Regions from separate parts of the Flaviflagellibacter deserti genome, predicted to be linked through region 2. Evidence: predicted binding sites of a transcription regulator. Region 2 holds the regulator's gene; the other holds the start of a gene.
The links. Region 2 encodes PhoB, which activates phosphate uptake and scavenging genes when phosphate is short. Its sites were predicted from a motif close to TGTCATNNANCTGTCAT; they were not measured.
Positions count from the first base shown of each region.

Region 1: the regulator PhoB is predicted to act here: its motif matches at 1,422-1,438, upstream of ACFPFW_RS14825 (esterase-like activity of phytase family protein).

Region 1 covers NZ_JBHSJF010000006.1:1,577,345-1,585,193, reverse strand. Annotated here, with positions in the region: gene ACFPFW_RS14825 (esterase-like activity of phytase family protein) at 1-1,374, opposite strand, end outside; gene ACFPFW_RS14820 (exopolysaccharide biosynthesis protein) at 1,567-2,172, shown strand; gene ACFPFW_RS14815 (NAD(P)-dependent oxidoreductase) at 2,212-3,099, shown strand; gene cueR (Cu(I)-responsive transcriptional regulator) at 3,244-3,690, shown strand; gene ACFPFW_RS14805 (CYTH and CHAD domain-containing protein) at 3,838-5,409, shown strand; gene radC (RadC family protein) at 5,457-6,167, opposite strand; gene map (type I methionyl aminopeptidase) at 6,164-6,994, opposite strand; gene ACFPFW_RS14790 (glutathione S-transferase family protein) at 7,061-7,699, opposite strand.
Region 2 covers NZ_JBHSJF010000005.1:105,325-113,173, forward strand. Annotated here, with positions in the region: gene apaG (Co2+/Mg2+ efflux protein ApaG) at 1-68, shown strand, start outside; gene argE (acetylornithine deacetylase) at 95-1,234, shown strand; gene ACFPFW_RS05315 (Hsp33 family molecular chaperone) at 1,231-2,193, opposite strand; gene argF (ornithine carbamoyltransferase) at 2,212-3,141, opposite strand; gene ACFPFW_RS05325 (aspartate aminotransferase family protein) at 3,153-4,355, opposite strand; gene ACFPFW_RS05330 (GcrA family cell cycle regulator) at 4,722-5,222, shown strand; gene phoB (phosphate regulon transcriptional regulator PhoB) at 5,301-6,002, opposite strand; gene phoU (phosphate signaling complex protein PhoU) at 6,010-6,729, opposite strand; gene ACFPFW_RS05345 (ATP-binding protein) at 6,815-7,849, opposite strand, start outside.

The sequences.
Region 1 (7,849 bases), on a different contig from region 2:
ATCGACCGCAGCACCCGAAAGAGCGCCCCAGCCGGACGGCAGGCCGTCCTTATCGGCCGAGACGATGGTCGGATAATTCGCCGTACCTTCGGCGCGCGCATAGACAGTGACCATCGAGCCGGGGCCGCCGTCTTCACGGTTGTCCGCCTCGCTGGCGGTCACGAACAGCTTGCGGTCCGGAATGGCCAGCAGGCCCTCGGGACCGACGCCACCCGGCAGCATCTGGAGGAGGGTCGGGGCCTTGCCGGCGCCGTTGTCCTTGTAGACGCCGACGACAGAGGCACGCTCCGCGCCGACGAAGATCAGGCGGTCGGCGCCGAATGTGCCAACCGCGATGCCCTCGACTTCGACGCCCTTCTTGTTGCGCTTGTCGGGGTAATGGCCGATGCGAACCGCTTCGTATTCGAACGAGGCGCCAGACTCGTAATCGACCTTGCCGTCCTTGTTGAAGATCGTGAAGCCGCGGCTGCCGCCCTTCCAGTCACCTTCATTGGCGGTGACGAAGCGGTCGTCGTCGAGCCATTCGACGGCGTCCGGCTCGCGGACGACGTCTTCCGCCTTGCCCGTGAGCGCGATGACGCCGTCCTTCTTGGTGTCGATCTTGTCGAGAGTGACGGAGCCGGCCGGGAAGTGATCGATGACCTTGCCCGATTTGCCGTCGACGACGACGAGGTGGTTATTCTCCTGCAGCGTGAGCGCGATCTCGCCCTTGCCGTTGACGTCGACGAATTCTGGCTCGGCATCGTCGGGAGCGATCGGGGAGAGATTGCGGACGTCGACGAACCTGGTCGAGGTGCAGTCGGCTTCGCCGCCCTTCAGATTGACGATCGCGAGGCTGCCAGACGGCATCTGCGGGATGGCGCCTTCGCTCAGGTCCTCGTCGCGCTCGTTTTCGATCGCGATGGTGAGGAAGGACTTGTCGGCAGCGGCTGCGACCGAGTCGGGCTGGCCGCCGAGATCGCATTTCGAGACGACCTTCTTCGAGGCGATGTCGATCGTGGCCAGGTGGCCGGTCGGGTTCTGCTTGTTCTCTCCGGTGTTCACCGCAGCGAAGGCGCGGTCGCCGACGACCTTGACCGAGGTCGGCTCGCCCTCGAGCTGGATGAAGCCGGCGGCCTTCGGCTGCGCCGGATCGGTGATGTCGACCATGCCGAGCGCCTTGCGCGGGCTGTCGGTGTAGACGAGCAGCTTGCCGTCTTCAGATACGGAGATGATCTCGGAGACCGTCGGCTTGGATTTGTCGGCGTCCGCTGGCAGGTTGTTGACGACCGGGAAGGTCGCGACACGGTTGAACACCTCGGCCGCCACGGCGGGTGTGAAAGCCGTGCTGGCGAGAAGTGCCACGGCGGTGGCCTTCAGGAAATTCGCGCGCATTGAAACGCCCCCCATTGATTGGAACGCTGAGCGCTTATCGAGCGCAAATGACAGGAACGTGACAGTTGGAAAGAAGGTTCGTACGCCATTGTTTTACCTTGACGGCGTGAAGCTTCTCCGACATTCGCGAGCCGAAATGCGGACGTAATGTTTGTCTGTTATAGGCTGCGGTACACACAGGAGACGTTGCGGGTGGATCATCGCGCGCCGCGAACATCGGAAATCATCGCGGCTCTGCCAGACAGTTTCGTGGGCGACTCGCTGACCATCGGCGAGCTGATCGTCGCCTTGCGCAATCGTGTCTTCGGCGTCGGTATTCTGATCTTCGCCATTCCGAACATCTTTCCCATGCCGCCCGGCGTGCCGGCCGCCATGGGCGCGGTCCTGATGCTGCTCGGCGGCCAGCTTGCGCTCGGATGGAATTCGATCTGGCTGCCGAAGAAGTTGCAGAGCCGTTCCATTCCCCGGGAGACGCTGAAGCGGATCGCCGATCGCTCGGTGCCGTGGATTCAGAAATTCGAGAAAATCAGCAAGCCGCGGTTGGATGCGTTCACGACGCCGATCGCGGTGCGCTGGGTTGGCGCGGCGGTCTTCGTCCTCGGTTTCGTCCTGCTGATGCCGTTTCCCTTCCTCGGCAACATTCCGCCCGGCGCGGCGGCCTGCGTGTTCGGTCTCGGCCTCGTCGAGCGCGATGGCCTCATCGTCGTATTTGGCTATCTCGCCTCATTGGTCGCACTCGGGATCACGGCTCTTGCGACATGGGTGCTCTACGCCGGGGCAAGCTTCCTGTTCTTCTGAGGCTTGCCCGAAATGGGCCCAGCTTGTAGCGAACCGGGCATGACGAATTTTCCCAACATCGCACTCCTCGGCACCGGCCTGATGGGCGCGCCGATGGCGCGTCGGCTGCTCGGCGCAGGCTTCCCCGTCACCGTCTGGAACCGCTCTCCGGAGAAGGCGAAGGCGCTTGAGCCGTTCGGTGCCGTCGTAGCGGCGACCGCTGCCGACGCGGTGAAAGCGGCAGAGATAGTCGTTACCATGCTCGACAACGGCGCGGTGGTGACCGACGTGCTGTTCGGTCTGGGCGTAGCCGAAGCGATGCCCGCGGGAGCGGTGGTCGTCGACATGAGTTCGATCCCGCCCGCCGTCGCCCGAGACCATGCCGCCCGGCTGGAGGCGATGGGCAAGAACCACCTCGACGCGCCCGTCTCGGGCGGCACGGTCGGGGCGGAGGCCGGGAGTCTGGCGATCATGGCTGGCGGCAGGGTCGATGTCTTCGAGCGCGTCCTGCTGGTGTTGGCGCCGATGGGCCGGGCTCTGCGCGTCGGACCCTCGGGAGCTGGGCAGGTCGCCAAGCTCGCCAATCAGGCGATCGTCGGGATCACCATCGGCGCGGTTGCGGAAGCATTGCTGCTCGCCGAGCGCGGTGGCGCCGACCCGGCGGCGGTCCGCGACGCCATCCGCGGCGGTTTTGCGGAGAGTCGAATTCTGGACGTCCATGGTCGCCGGATGATCGAACGGGATTTCACGCCAGGCGGCAAAGTGAACACCCAGATCAAGGACCTGGAGACGATTGTTGCCACGGCGAATGAGGTGGGCCTGGACCTTCCGCTCGCGCGCGACGCGCTGCGCCGCTATATCGAACTACGCGACACGATGGGCGGTGGCGATCTCGACCATGCCGCGCTCTTCCTGCAACTCGAAGCGGCGAGCCCCGCCAAACACTAGAATGTGACACTCCAGCGCGTTGGAACCAAGAGACGCGCCTCGGGTTTTCCCTCAAGGTCAACGAACCGCGAAGATGCTCTGATCGGCGAGGTCGATCCACAGCAGCGTTCCATTGACGATGCAGGAGACGCGAGAGGAAGCGCGATGAACATCGCAGAAGCCGCACGGCGCGCCGGGCTCACGCCCAAGGCCATCCGCTTTTACGAGGCTCAGGGACTGTTGCGGCCGAACCGCGCCGCCAATGGGTACCGGGCCTTCGGGGACGCCGATGTCCACACCCTGCGGTTCCTGAAGCGAGCGCGAGATCTCGGCTTCTCGGTCGAGGAGTGCAGGGCGCTTCTGGCGCTCTATCACGAAACCGACCGTTCCAGTGCCGAGGTAAAGAAGCTTGCCGAGAATCGGGTCGCGGAGATCGACCGCCGGCTCGCCGATCTCGCTTCCATTCGTTCGGCTCTCGCGCATCTGGCCGAAACCTGCAGCGGAGAGGACCGGCCGGAATGCCCGATCCTGGAGGATCTCGCGTCAGATGCCGATCAGGACGAGGAGCGCAAGCGGACCCACAATCCGATGCGCCATTCGAGCGCGGCCTGAAGGCAGTGAGCCCGTCGCACCGGGACTCTTACCCCTGACCTCGCCGCTCGGCGCGCGATCATATTTTCAGCGTGCGACGATCGACTCCAGCGCTTCTGTCACTGTGTCGCTGAATTGTCGTAAACTCCCGATGCGCGGGAGCAAGTCGTGGAAACGGCGTTCAAAAGCGGAGCGAGGCACCGGGGCGCGGACACCATTGAGATCGAACTGAGGCTGTTGGCGTCGCCTGACGTGCTGTCCCAGATTTGCAATGCGCCCGCCGTGCTCGAGCGCGCCCGAAACAAGGGCGTCGTGCGGCGGCTTGTAGCGATCTATTACGACACCCCTGATCGCCTGCTCATGCAGGGCGGTTTGACGTTGCGTGTGCGGCGTAGCGGCAAACGATATGTCCAAACCATCAAGTGTGCCTCCGGCAGCGATCCGATGGTGCGCGCCGAATGGGAAACCCACGTTGCGACGATGGCGCCGGACCTGAGCGGTCTGCCCAGAGAGATTGCTGCTCCGTTCGACCAATTCGGCGATGACAATCTCGTGCCGATCTTTGCCACCCGGGTTCGCCGTCATTCGCAAGCGCTCGAATTGCCCGATGCAAAGATCGAGATCGCCTTTGACGAGGGGGTGATCGAGGCCGGCGAAAGACGCGAGCCGGTCTCCGAGATCGAACTGGAGCTGAAGGAAGGCGGTGCAGGTGCGCTCTATGAGCTCGGCCTGTCGCTGCTCGAGGTCGCGCCGCTGCGCCTGTCGGTGCACAGCAAGGCCGAGCGCGGATATGCGCTCGCCTTCGACATGCCTCCCGCAACGCTCAAAGCCGGGCCCGCCGGCATCAGCACCGAGGACACCGTCGACGAGGCGGCGGCCAAGCTGTTTGCGAACTGCCAGCACCATCTGATGGCGAACCTGGCCGCGGCGCGGAGCGGGCAAAGTCCCAACGGCGTCCACCAAGCGCGTGTGGCGCTGCGGCGGCTGCGGACGGCCATCGCCATCTTGCGACGCGAGCTACCGGCGACCTCTCTTCGGGCGCTTGCGGCTGACGCACGGTCGCTGGCCCGGACATTGGGTTCGGCTCGCAACTGGGATGTGTTCGTCACCGAGACGATTGCCGAGATCGACGAAGCCGATCTGCCGGATGTGGATTCCGGCAGGCTGCGCAGCGTGGCCGAACCGTTTCGTGGACGAAGCCATGCAGGGTTGCAGGAAGAACTCGAGAAACCGCAAACCAATCGCTTTCTATTGTCACTCGGCCGGCTGATCGAGCGCCGGAACTGGCGTGACGACGTCGCCAGCGAAACGCCGGCGATCCTGGCCGAGCAGGCGTCGGTTTTCGCCAGCCGCTGTCTGGCCCGACTTCAGCGGAAGGCGATCAAGCAGGGGCGTCATTTTCGGCACTTGCAGCCCGAGCATCGCCACGCACTTAGACTGACCCTGAAGAAGCTGCGCTACGCGGTGGAATTCTTTCTGCCCCTCTACGCGGAACAGGCGCTGGCCAGGAAATATCTCAAACGCCTGTCGAGATTGCAGGACGCCTTGGGCACGGACAACGATGTGACGACGACGCGCACGCTTCTCCGCGACATCGAGGGAAGCACCGCGCATCCCGATGTTCATCGGGCCATCGGCGTGGTCATCGGATGGCAGGGCCGCTGTCAGATCGATGCAACTAAACGTCTGCGTCGACGGTGGCGCGCCTTCAAGAAGGCGACGCCGTTCTGGGCAAGTTGAATGCAAATTTCGTCTCTTCCGCATGCGGAAGAGACGAAACGTCGAGATCAGATGAGCCCGAGCCCCTTGAGGCTGGCATGGCCTGCGCGGCCGATGATCAGGTGGTCGTGCACGTTGATCCCGAGGGGTTTCGCGGCCTCGACGATCTTCTGCGTCATCAGGATGTCCGCGCGGCTGGGTTCGGGATCGCCTGAGGGGTGGTTGTGGACGAGGATAATCGCGGTCGCGGACAATTCCAGCGCTCGCCGCACGACCTCGCGCGGATAGACCGGCGTATGGTCGACCGTTCCGGTCTGCTGCACCTCGTCGGCAATCAGTGCATTCCTGTTGTCGAGGAAGAGGATGCGGAATTGTTCGCGGTCGGCGAACGCCATCGCGGTACGGCAGTAATCAACAACCTTGGCCCATGAGCCGAGCACCGGCTTCTGGGCGATCTCACCCTTGGCGAAACGGCGGGCGGCGGCCTCGACCAATTTTATCTCGGTGACCGCGGCTTCCTTGATGCCCTTCGTTTCCATGAGCAGGACCGGCGGGGCGGCGACGACCTCGGCGAAGGAGCCGAACCGGCGGATGAGCGTCTTGGCCAGCCCCTTTACATCCTGCCGCGGAATGGCGCGAAACAGGATCAATTCCAGCAGTTCATAGTCCGGCAGGGCATCGGCGCCGCCCTCGCGGAAGCGGCTGCGCAGTCGATCGCGATGACCGAGATAATGCGGGGCCGCGTCCTCGAATCCGGATCGCGGCTCCTCAGTGCTCATGCGCGGGCGAGAAGCGGGTTGTCGTAGCCGGCGGGCGACAGGGTGAAGATCTCGACGCCTGTTTCCGTCACACCAATGGAATGCTCGAACTGCGCCGAGAGCGAGCGATCGCGGGTCACGGCGGTCCAGCCGTCGGCCAGAACCTTCACATGCGGGCGGCCGAGATTGATCATCGGCTCGACGGTAAAGAACATGCCCGGCTTCAGCGCGACGCCTTCACCTGGGCGGCCGTAATGCAGGATGTTCGGCTCGTCGTGGAACAGGCGGCCGAGGCCGTGGCCGCAAAAATCGCGCACCACGCTCATCCGCTCCTCGCCTTCGGCGAAGGCCTGGATGGCCGCGCCGATATCGCCGGTCGTGCCGCCGGGCTTGATGGCGGCGATGCCGCGCATCAGGGATTCATGCGTCACTTCGATCAGCCGCTCGGCCCGGCGCGGAATGTCACCGGCCGCGTACATGCGGCTCGAATCGCCATGCCAGCCGTCGACGATAACGGTTACGTCGACGTTCAGGATGTCGCCATCGCGCAGGGGCTTGTCGTTCGGAATGCCATGGCAGACGACGTGGTTGATCGAGATGCAGGTCGACTTGGTATAGCCGCGATACATCAAGGTTGCCGGGATCGCCCCGTTGTCACGGGCGAACTCGAACACCATCGTGTCTAGCTCGGCGGTCGTGACGCCGGGCTTCACCTTGCCGACGAGAAGATCGAGCGCTTCGGCAGCCATCCGGCCGGCCTTGTGCATGCCCGCGAAATCTTCGGGGCCGTGCAGCCTGATCTGGCCGTTCTTGCGGTTCGTGGCGAGGGAAGCGTCGATATAGGTCATGATCGGCAACAATGTATGCATTCAGCGGCGCGCCGTCACCCTGAACCATAAGGTGTACGAAGTTTGTCAGGCCGGCTGAGCTGCTGCGACCTTCTGCGGAGTCCAGGTGATCGGCACGTGCCCGGACTCTGCTTCGAGGCGCGCGAGCCAGGCCCGGACGGCCGGGAAGGGGGCCAGATCGAAGTCGCCCTCGTGCGCCAGATGCGTGTTCGCATAGAGTGCGATGTCCGCGATGCTCCGCGCGTCGCCAGCGAAATAGGGGTGTGAGGAGAGCTGGGTATCCATCACCCGCAGCGCCTGGTAGCCGCGGTCTTCCCATTCTTCCAGCAGGTTACGCTTCAATTCCCGCCCGCCGCGCACCAGCGACAGCCACCAGCGCGCCTGGCCGATGAACGGGTCGTGCGAGTGCTGTTCGAAGAACATCCAGCGCAGCACCTCGGCGCGGGCGAAACGCTCGGCCGGGAGGAGAGGGGTGCCTTCGGCCAGATAGTGCAGGATGGCACCCGATTCCGGCAGATGGCGGCCATCGGTCAGCACCAGCATCGGCACCTGGCCGGTCGGATTGGCGGCCAGGAATTCCGGCGTGCGGTGGCCGCCGGACAGGACGTCCACTTCGACGAGCTCGAAACGCCGGCCGAGCCAGGACAGCAAAAGCCGCACCTTGTAGCTATTTGCCGAGAGCTGCATGGAGTAAAGAGTCAACATCCGCGTCTCTTGCGTTATATGCGTGAGCGTCGTCAAGCGCGTGCCGTCAGGTTTGTCGAAAGGCTGTTGCAAAACTGTTTCATTTTGCGGCTTGCGCGCTCGGCTTCGGCGCACTAGGTTCCGCGCCGCCTTCCAATCCCTTCAATGTTT
Region 2 (7,849 bases):
AGAAGTTCGAAGCCGATGTTCCGGCCTTCTCGCTGGATCGGGCCGAAGAGCGCCGGGTCGTTCATTGATGGGTTCGAGACCGTCGCCCCAAATCGTGTCCATTCTCGAGCGTCTCGTTGCGTTCGACACAGTCAGCTCGAAGTCGAACCTTGAACTGATCGACTGGGTGCAGAAATATCTGACCGATTGCGGCCTCGCGTCGGCAATCCTACCCAGCGCATCCGGCGACAAAGCCTCCTTGCTGGCACGGATCGGGCCCGACAACGAACCGGCGATCGCCCTCTCGGCCCATACCGACGTCGTACCGGTCGCGGGACAGAACTGGTCGAGTGACCCGTTCACCCTCATCGAGCGCGACGGAAAGCTCTACGGCCGCGGCTCATGCGACATGAAGGGCTTCGTCGCCCTGATGCTGGCGGCCGTCCCGGCGCTGATGGAAAAACCGCTGAAGCGGCCGGTCCAGCTCGTCCTCACCTACGACGAGGAAACGACCATGGACGGGGTGGCGGATTCGCTCCGTCATATCGGTCAGGAATGGCAGCGCCCGGCCGCGGTCATCGTCGGCGAGCCAACGAGCATGCAGGTCGTCGATGCGCATTTGTCGATCGGCGGCGTCCGCATGGTGATCCACGGCCGCGCCGCTCATTCCAGCCTGCCGCACCTCGGCGCGAGCGCGATCGATGCCGCGCATCAGGTCATCGGCGAGCTGATGCGCATCCGCGATGAATTCATAGCTGCCGGGGATCCGACCGGTCGGTTCACGCCACCGCATTCGACGCTAAACGTCGGCCGCATCCAGGGCGGGCAGGCGCACAACATCGTGGCACCGTCATGCATGCTGGAATTCAGCATGCGGGGCGTGCCGGGCTCCGACATCGAGGGCGCGATCGAGCGCGTCATAGCTTTCGGCGAGGGGCCGGTGCTCAGCCGCATGCGCGCGACCGCCCCAGAGGCGCATATCGATGTCGAACGCTGGCTGTTGGCGCCGTCGCTCGGCCCACGACCGGGCTCCGAAGCCGAATTGATCGCCATGCGCCTTGCCGGCACGAACAGCACGACGACTGTCTCATACGCCACCGAGGCCGGCCATTATCAGCGCGCAGATATCCCGACGGTCGTTTGCGGGCCGGGTTCGATTGATCAGGCGCACGCACCCGACGAATTCATCGAACTCAGCCAACTTGCTGCCGGCGAGGCGTTCATCCAGCGCCTGATCGAGGAATGCAGGGCCTAGCTGTCGGAGATTCCGACATCGGATGGCGACAGCGTGTATTTCCGCGAGCAGAACTCGCAGGTCACGGTAATCGCGCCGTCATCGCCGACCATGTCGCGCCGCTCCTCGTCCGAGAAGCTCTTGAGCATTCCCAAAATCCGCTCCTGCGAGCAGCGGCAGGATTCCCGCACGCCCTGACCATTGAAGACGCGGACACCCCGCTCGTGGAATAGCCGGAACAGCAGTTGCTCGCTGGCGATCGTCGGATCGATCAATTCGTGATCTTCGATTGTCTCGACGAGAGCCTGAGCCTCGGTCCACGCATCGTCATCGTCCGCCGGCGGCATGACGAGGTCTTCCGGCGCATCGCCCGGATGCAGGTCCTGCGTACGAATCCGCTCACCAGCGGCCGGAAGAAACTGCACGAGCAAGCCACCCGCACGCCAGGCATGCGAACCGCCGGAACCATTGCCCCCGAACGCCTCGGCGACAGCGAGCCTTACCCGCGTTGGGATCTGCTCCGACTGACGGAAATATTGGTGCGCCGCCTCTTCCAGGCTGTTGCCCTCGAGCGGGACCACGCCCTGATAACGGTTCATGTCGCCGCCGGCGTCGATCGTCATCGCCAGATGGCCGTGCCCAAGCAGATCGCCCGTCGCCACGCTCGGCATCTCGGCAAGACGATCGGCATCGTATCGTGCATAGGCACGCAGCCGATCAGGAGCCTCGAAGTCGACCACCAGCATGTCGATGGCACCGTTCGAACGGGTCTGCAGCTGGAAGCGGCCGTCGATCTTCAGCGACGAACCGAGCAGAACCGTCAGCGCCACGGCCTCGCCGAGCACCTTCGACACAACCGGCGGATAGTCGTGGCGATTCAGAACGCTGTCGATGGACGGGCCGAGGCGCACGACACGCCCCCGGACATCCAGACCCTCGACCTGGAACGGCAAAATATGATCGTCGGTACTCTCAAGCATCCACGCCTCTAATAAGGGTCAGGCCTGGATCGCGTCGAAGCACCAGGCGAGGACGCCCTTCTGCGCATGAAGCCGATTCTCGGCCTCGTCGAACACGGCCGATTGCGGTCCGTCCATGACCTCTGCGGTGACTTCCTCACCCCGGTGCGCAGGCAGGCAATGCATGAAGATGGCGTCTCGGGATGCCGCCTTCAACAGCTTGCTGTTCACCTGATAGGGCTGCAGCAGGTTATGGCGCCGCTCCTTCTCGCCATCTCCCATCGAAACCCAGGTATCGGTGAGGATACAGTCAGCGCCGTCGACCGCCTCGAAAGCATCGCTGGTGAGTTCGACCGCCGCGCCCTCACCCTTTGCCCAGGCGACAAGCTCGTTGCTCGGGGCGAGTTCCGGCGGGGTAGCAATGCGAAGCGTGAAATCGAGCCGAGCCGCGGCGTGTACCCAGGAGGCGAGGACATTGTTGGAGTCACCGGTCCAAGCGATCGTCCGACCCTTGATCGAGCCGAGCCGCTCCTCGAACGTCATCAGGTCAGCCATTACCTGGCAGGGATGCGACGTCTTCGTCAGGCCGTTTATCACCGGCACTGTGGCATGGCGCGCAAGTTCCTTAAGCGCATCGTGCTTCAGGATGCGGATCATGATTCCATCGACATAGCGCGACATCACCCGCGCGGTGTCCTCGATAGCCTCGCGCTCGCCGAGCTCGATTTCCTTGCCTGTCACCATCAAGGGCGAACCGCCGAGTTCGCGGACGCCGACATCGAAAGACATGCGGGTGCGAAGCGACGGCTGTTCGAAGACGAGCGCGATGACCCGGCCGTCCAGAGGACGGTCCTTCGCGGCCTCGGGCGTCCGGCGGCGGGCTTTCATCGCCTTGCCGGCGTCGAGAATGGTGCGGAGCGTCGATCCAGTGAAATCGGACAGATCGAGGAAGTGGCGGGGAGCAGTCACGGTCGGTCTTTCTATTCAGCCGCGCTGAGGCCCTGAGCGAGCCTCTTGTCGAGAGCGTCGAGGGCTTCGTCCATGCGTTCGACGGCAAGCGCCATCTCGTCGTCGCTGACGATCAAGGGCGGGAGGAGGCGCACGACATTGTCGCCGGCCGGCACCGTCAGCACATGCGCATCGACGAATGCCGAAACTACCTCGCCCGGAGGGATCAGGCATTTGAGGCCAAGCATCAGGCCCTCGCCACGCAGTTCTTCAACGATGTTCGGGTGGCGGTCGACGAGCGCACCGAGCTTCTGCTTCAGCACCAGCCCCTTGCGGCGAACCTCTTTGAGAAAAGCGGGTTCAAGCACCACGTCGAGCACGGCATTGCCGACGGCCATCGCGAGCGGATTGCCGCCGAAGGTGGTGCCGTGCGAACCGGCGGTCATGCCGGAGGCCGCTTTCGCGGTGGCCACGCAGGCGCCGACGGGAAATCCGCCGCCGAGCCCCTTCGCCAGCGCCATGATGTCCGGAGCGACACCCGACAATTCATAAGCGAAGGCATGGCCGGTGCGGCCGATGCCGGTCTGAACCTCATCATAGATCAGCAGCAGATCGCGCTCGTCGCATATCTCGCGCAAACGGCGCAGGAACGCGGCGGGCACCTCGCGAATGCCGCCCTCGCCCTGGACAGGCTCGATTATGATCGCGGCCGTCTCGGGAGTAATCGCGGCAAGCAGAGCCTGCTCGTCGCCGGGCGCGACATGATCGAAGCCCGGGACTTCCGGGCCGAAACCGTCGAGATGCTTCGGATTGCCGCCCGCGGAAATGGTCGCCAGAGTCCGGCCGTGGAAAGCGCCGTTGAAGGCGACGATCCGCCAGCGTTCGGGATGACCCGAATAGCTATGGTATTTGCGGGCCATCTTGATGGCGGCTTCGTTGGCTTCGGCACCCGAGTTCGTGAAGAACACGGTGTCGCCGAAGCTCGCCGCCACGAGCCGCGTCGCCAACCGCTCGCCGTCCGGTATCTTATAGAGATTGGACGTGTGCCAGAGCTTACCGGCCTGCTCGCGCAGCGCCTCGACGAGATGCGGATGGCAATGGCCGAGGGCATTCACCGCGATGCCGGCGCCGAAATCGAGATATCGCTCGCCTGTGACCGTGGTCAGCCACGCTCCTTCGCCATGCTCGAAAGCAAGGTCGGTACGCGCGAAGACGGGAAGCAAAGCGGAGCTCACGGGCGCCTCGGTAAAGTGTGGCCTAAAAAGCGCAGAGGCGCCGCCCAGCAGAGCGGCACCTCCGGAAAGCGCCGATTTTACGGGCCGACCGTGCAGTGTCAATGACGGCTAGAGCCCTGAGTTCTCAGGCGATGAATCGGAATGCGAGCAGAGTTTTCCCGACCTGTGGGGAAAACACCCCGTTCTCCTTTCGGACTCTTGCGGCCGAGTCAGCCGATCATGTAGTTTACCAATCGTTAAGCACGATATCTCGTGTGAGACGGAATTTCAGCTACTATGGACGGTATATCCGGTCCAGGCTTGGTGTTGAACCGGCTGGATCCACCCGTTCGGATTCCGCCTCGCCGATACAATGGAGCCGCGCTGATGAACTGGACGGATGAGCGTGTTGAGCTTCTCAAGAAGCTCTGGAGCGATGGGTTGAGCGCGAGCCAGATCGCTGCTGAACTCGGCGGTATCACGCGCAATGCTGTCATAGGCAAGGTTCACCGCCTCGGCCTTTCCGGTCGCGCCAAGGCTGTTCAAAGCACCGCTCCCCGCCCGCGCAAGCCTCGCGCGCCGTCGCATCCGTCGATGGTTTTCCGCACTGCCGGTGCGACCGCGCTGGCTCCGGTCCGCACGGTCGATCTCGACATCGAGCCGATCATCCAGCGCGCACCGCGCCCTATGCTGGAGCCGGTCTCCTGCGAGCGCGTGACCATCATGGATCTGCGCGAATGCATGTGCCGCTGGCCGATCGGCGACCCCGGCAGCGAGAGCTTCCGCTTCTGCGGAACCCGCTCCAATATGGGCTCGTCCTATTGCAGCTATCACGCGACCATCGCCTATCAGCCGGCGAGCGATCGCCGCCGCCGTGCGGTCGCCTGATCGCAGCGAGCAGAACCAAAAAATAGGCCGCGCGATGCGCGGCCTATTTAGTTCAGAAGAAGATATCAGCAGAAGGCATCAGCCCGCGCGGGCAAAGCGCTCGTCGAAGCTGTAGCCGGAGCCGCGCACTGTGCGGATCGGATCCTGGCGGCGGCCGCGATTGATCACCTTGCGCAGGCGACCGACGTGGACGTCCACCGTGCGTTCGTCGATATAGACATCGTGGCCCCAGACACCGTTGAGCAATTGCTCGCGGGAGAAGACGCGGCCGGGAGTCTGCATCAGGAATTCTAGGAGGCGGAACTCGGTCGGGCCGAGCTCCAGTTCGCGACCGCCGCGGCGGACACGGCGCGTTTCGCGATCAAGCTCGATATCGCCGGCCTTCAGTTGCGAAGCGATGTGATCCGGCTTGACGCGGCGCAGCAGGCTCCGCACGCGAGCGACCAATTCCGGCACCGAGAACGGCTTCACGACATAGTCGTCGGCGCCGGTGGCCAGACCACGCACGCGCTCGGTCTCTTCGCCGCGCGCGGTCAGCATGATGATCGGGAGACGTTCCGTCTCCGGCCGAGCGCGGAGGCGACGGCAGAGTTCAATGCCGGACAGGCCCGGCAGCATCCAGTCGAGCAGAACGAGATCCGGAACCCGTTCACGAAGCCTGGTTTCGGCCTCGTCACCGCGAGCGACGCTTTCGACGTCATAGCCTTCCGCTTCGAGATTGTACCGGAGGAGGAGCGTCAATGGCTCCTCGTCCTCCACGATCATGACCCGTGCGGACATCCTGTTCTCAATCCTCGCCGAACGAGATCGTCGTGGTGCTCGTCAGATCACCCTTCGGACGCTCGTCGATTAACGGCTCGCCGACCGCCAGATAGTGGATCGTCTCGGCGATGTTGGTGGCGTGATCGCCGATGCGCTCGATGTTCTTCGCGCAGAACAGGAGATGGGTGCAGAACCCGATATTGCGCGGGTCTTCCATCATGTAGGTCAGGAGTTCGCGGAACAGCGAGGTGTAGATCGCATCGATCTCGCCGTCGCGCTTCCAGACCTGGAGGGCGCGGGTCGCGTCACGGCGGGAATAGGCGTCCAGCACTTCCTTGAGCTGGCCGAGCACAAGTTCGCCCATGTGGTCGACGCCACCGGCAAGCTTCGGCGGCTGCAGCTGCCCCTCGAGGGCGACCACGCGCTTGGCGATGTTCTTGGCCAGATCGCCGATGCGCTCGAGATCGTTCGAGACACGAAGCGCGGCGACGACCTCGCGGAGGTCGACCGCCATCGGCTGGCGCTTGGCGATCGTGAGAACTGCCTTCTCCTCGACCGCGTGCTGCAGACTGTCGATGACGCGGTCGCGCTCGATGATCCGCTGGGCGGCGGCTAGGTCACGCGACAACAGCGCGGAAATCGATTCCCCGACCAGTTGCTCGGCGAGACCGCCCATCTCCGCGATCATCTCGCTGAGGGACTTCAGGTCCTCGTCGAACTCTTTCGAGGTGTGCTGTGTCATCATAGCGCCGGTTCCTCTAGTGCGGCCCTCTTAAGAGGGATCAATGACGCTTCGATGACATCGAGGGAAGCGCATTTCGCGCCTCCAGTCACTCATCGGCGCGGGTATTCAGAACTGCGGTAAACCGCGCCCCCCCTCCGGAAGGGCTTTCGATCAGGAGTCGACCGCGGTGGCGGGCCATGATGTGCTTGACGATGGCAAGCCCGAGACCCGTCCCTCCCTTCTCCCGACTCTCGCCGACATCGACGCGATAGAAGCGTTCGGTCAGGCGGGGCAGATGCTCCGGCGGAATGCCCGGCCCATAATCCTGCACGGAGATCCGGATCTCCGGTCCGGTTGCGGTGACCGAGACATCGACCCGCTTTCCCGACTGGCCGTATTTGATACCGTTCTCGACGAGGTTCTCGACGACGCGGATCAGTTCATCGCGGTCTCCCGGCACGGATACGGAAGTGCCCGGAAACGACGAACGGATTTCCACGCCGCGCTCGCCGGCCAGAGGCGAGAGACTGTCGACGACGCTGCGAACGATTTCGACGGGGTCGACCGGTGTCGACGGCCTCAAATGCTGCTTTTGCTCGATCCGAGACAGTGACAGCAGGTCGTCGACGAGACGCGACATGCGCGCGGCCTGGCTGCGCATGATGTCGAGGAAGCGCTCGCGCGCCGAAACGTCCGCCTTCGCAGGTCCTTGAAGAGTCTCGATGAAACCGAGCAGCGCGGCCAATGGCGTGCGCAATTCGTGACTCGCATTAGCGACGAAATCGACGCGCATGCGCTCCGCCCGGCGGAGATGCGTCAGGTCGTGCAGGACGAGGAGAACGAATTGCGGATTGCCTCGTTCGCGGTCTGCCTGATCCAGCCAGACAGGCCCGATCCGGGCTTCCAGCCAGCGGTCGACCGGCACGCGATCGGCATATTCCACCGTTCTCGCAGTACCGCCTGTGCCCACCGCACGGACTGCATCCAATATCTCCGGAACGCGCAGGGCGAAGGACACCGGATCACCGGTCCGCAGATTGCCGAAAACATCAATCGCGGGAGCGTTGAACTCATGCACGATGCCGCGAGCCGTCAGCAGGATCGCCGGCTCGTTCAATGCTTCGAGAAGAGCGACGGCCAA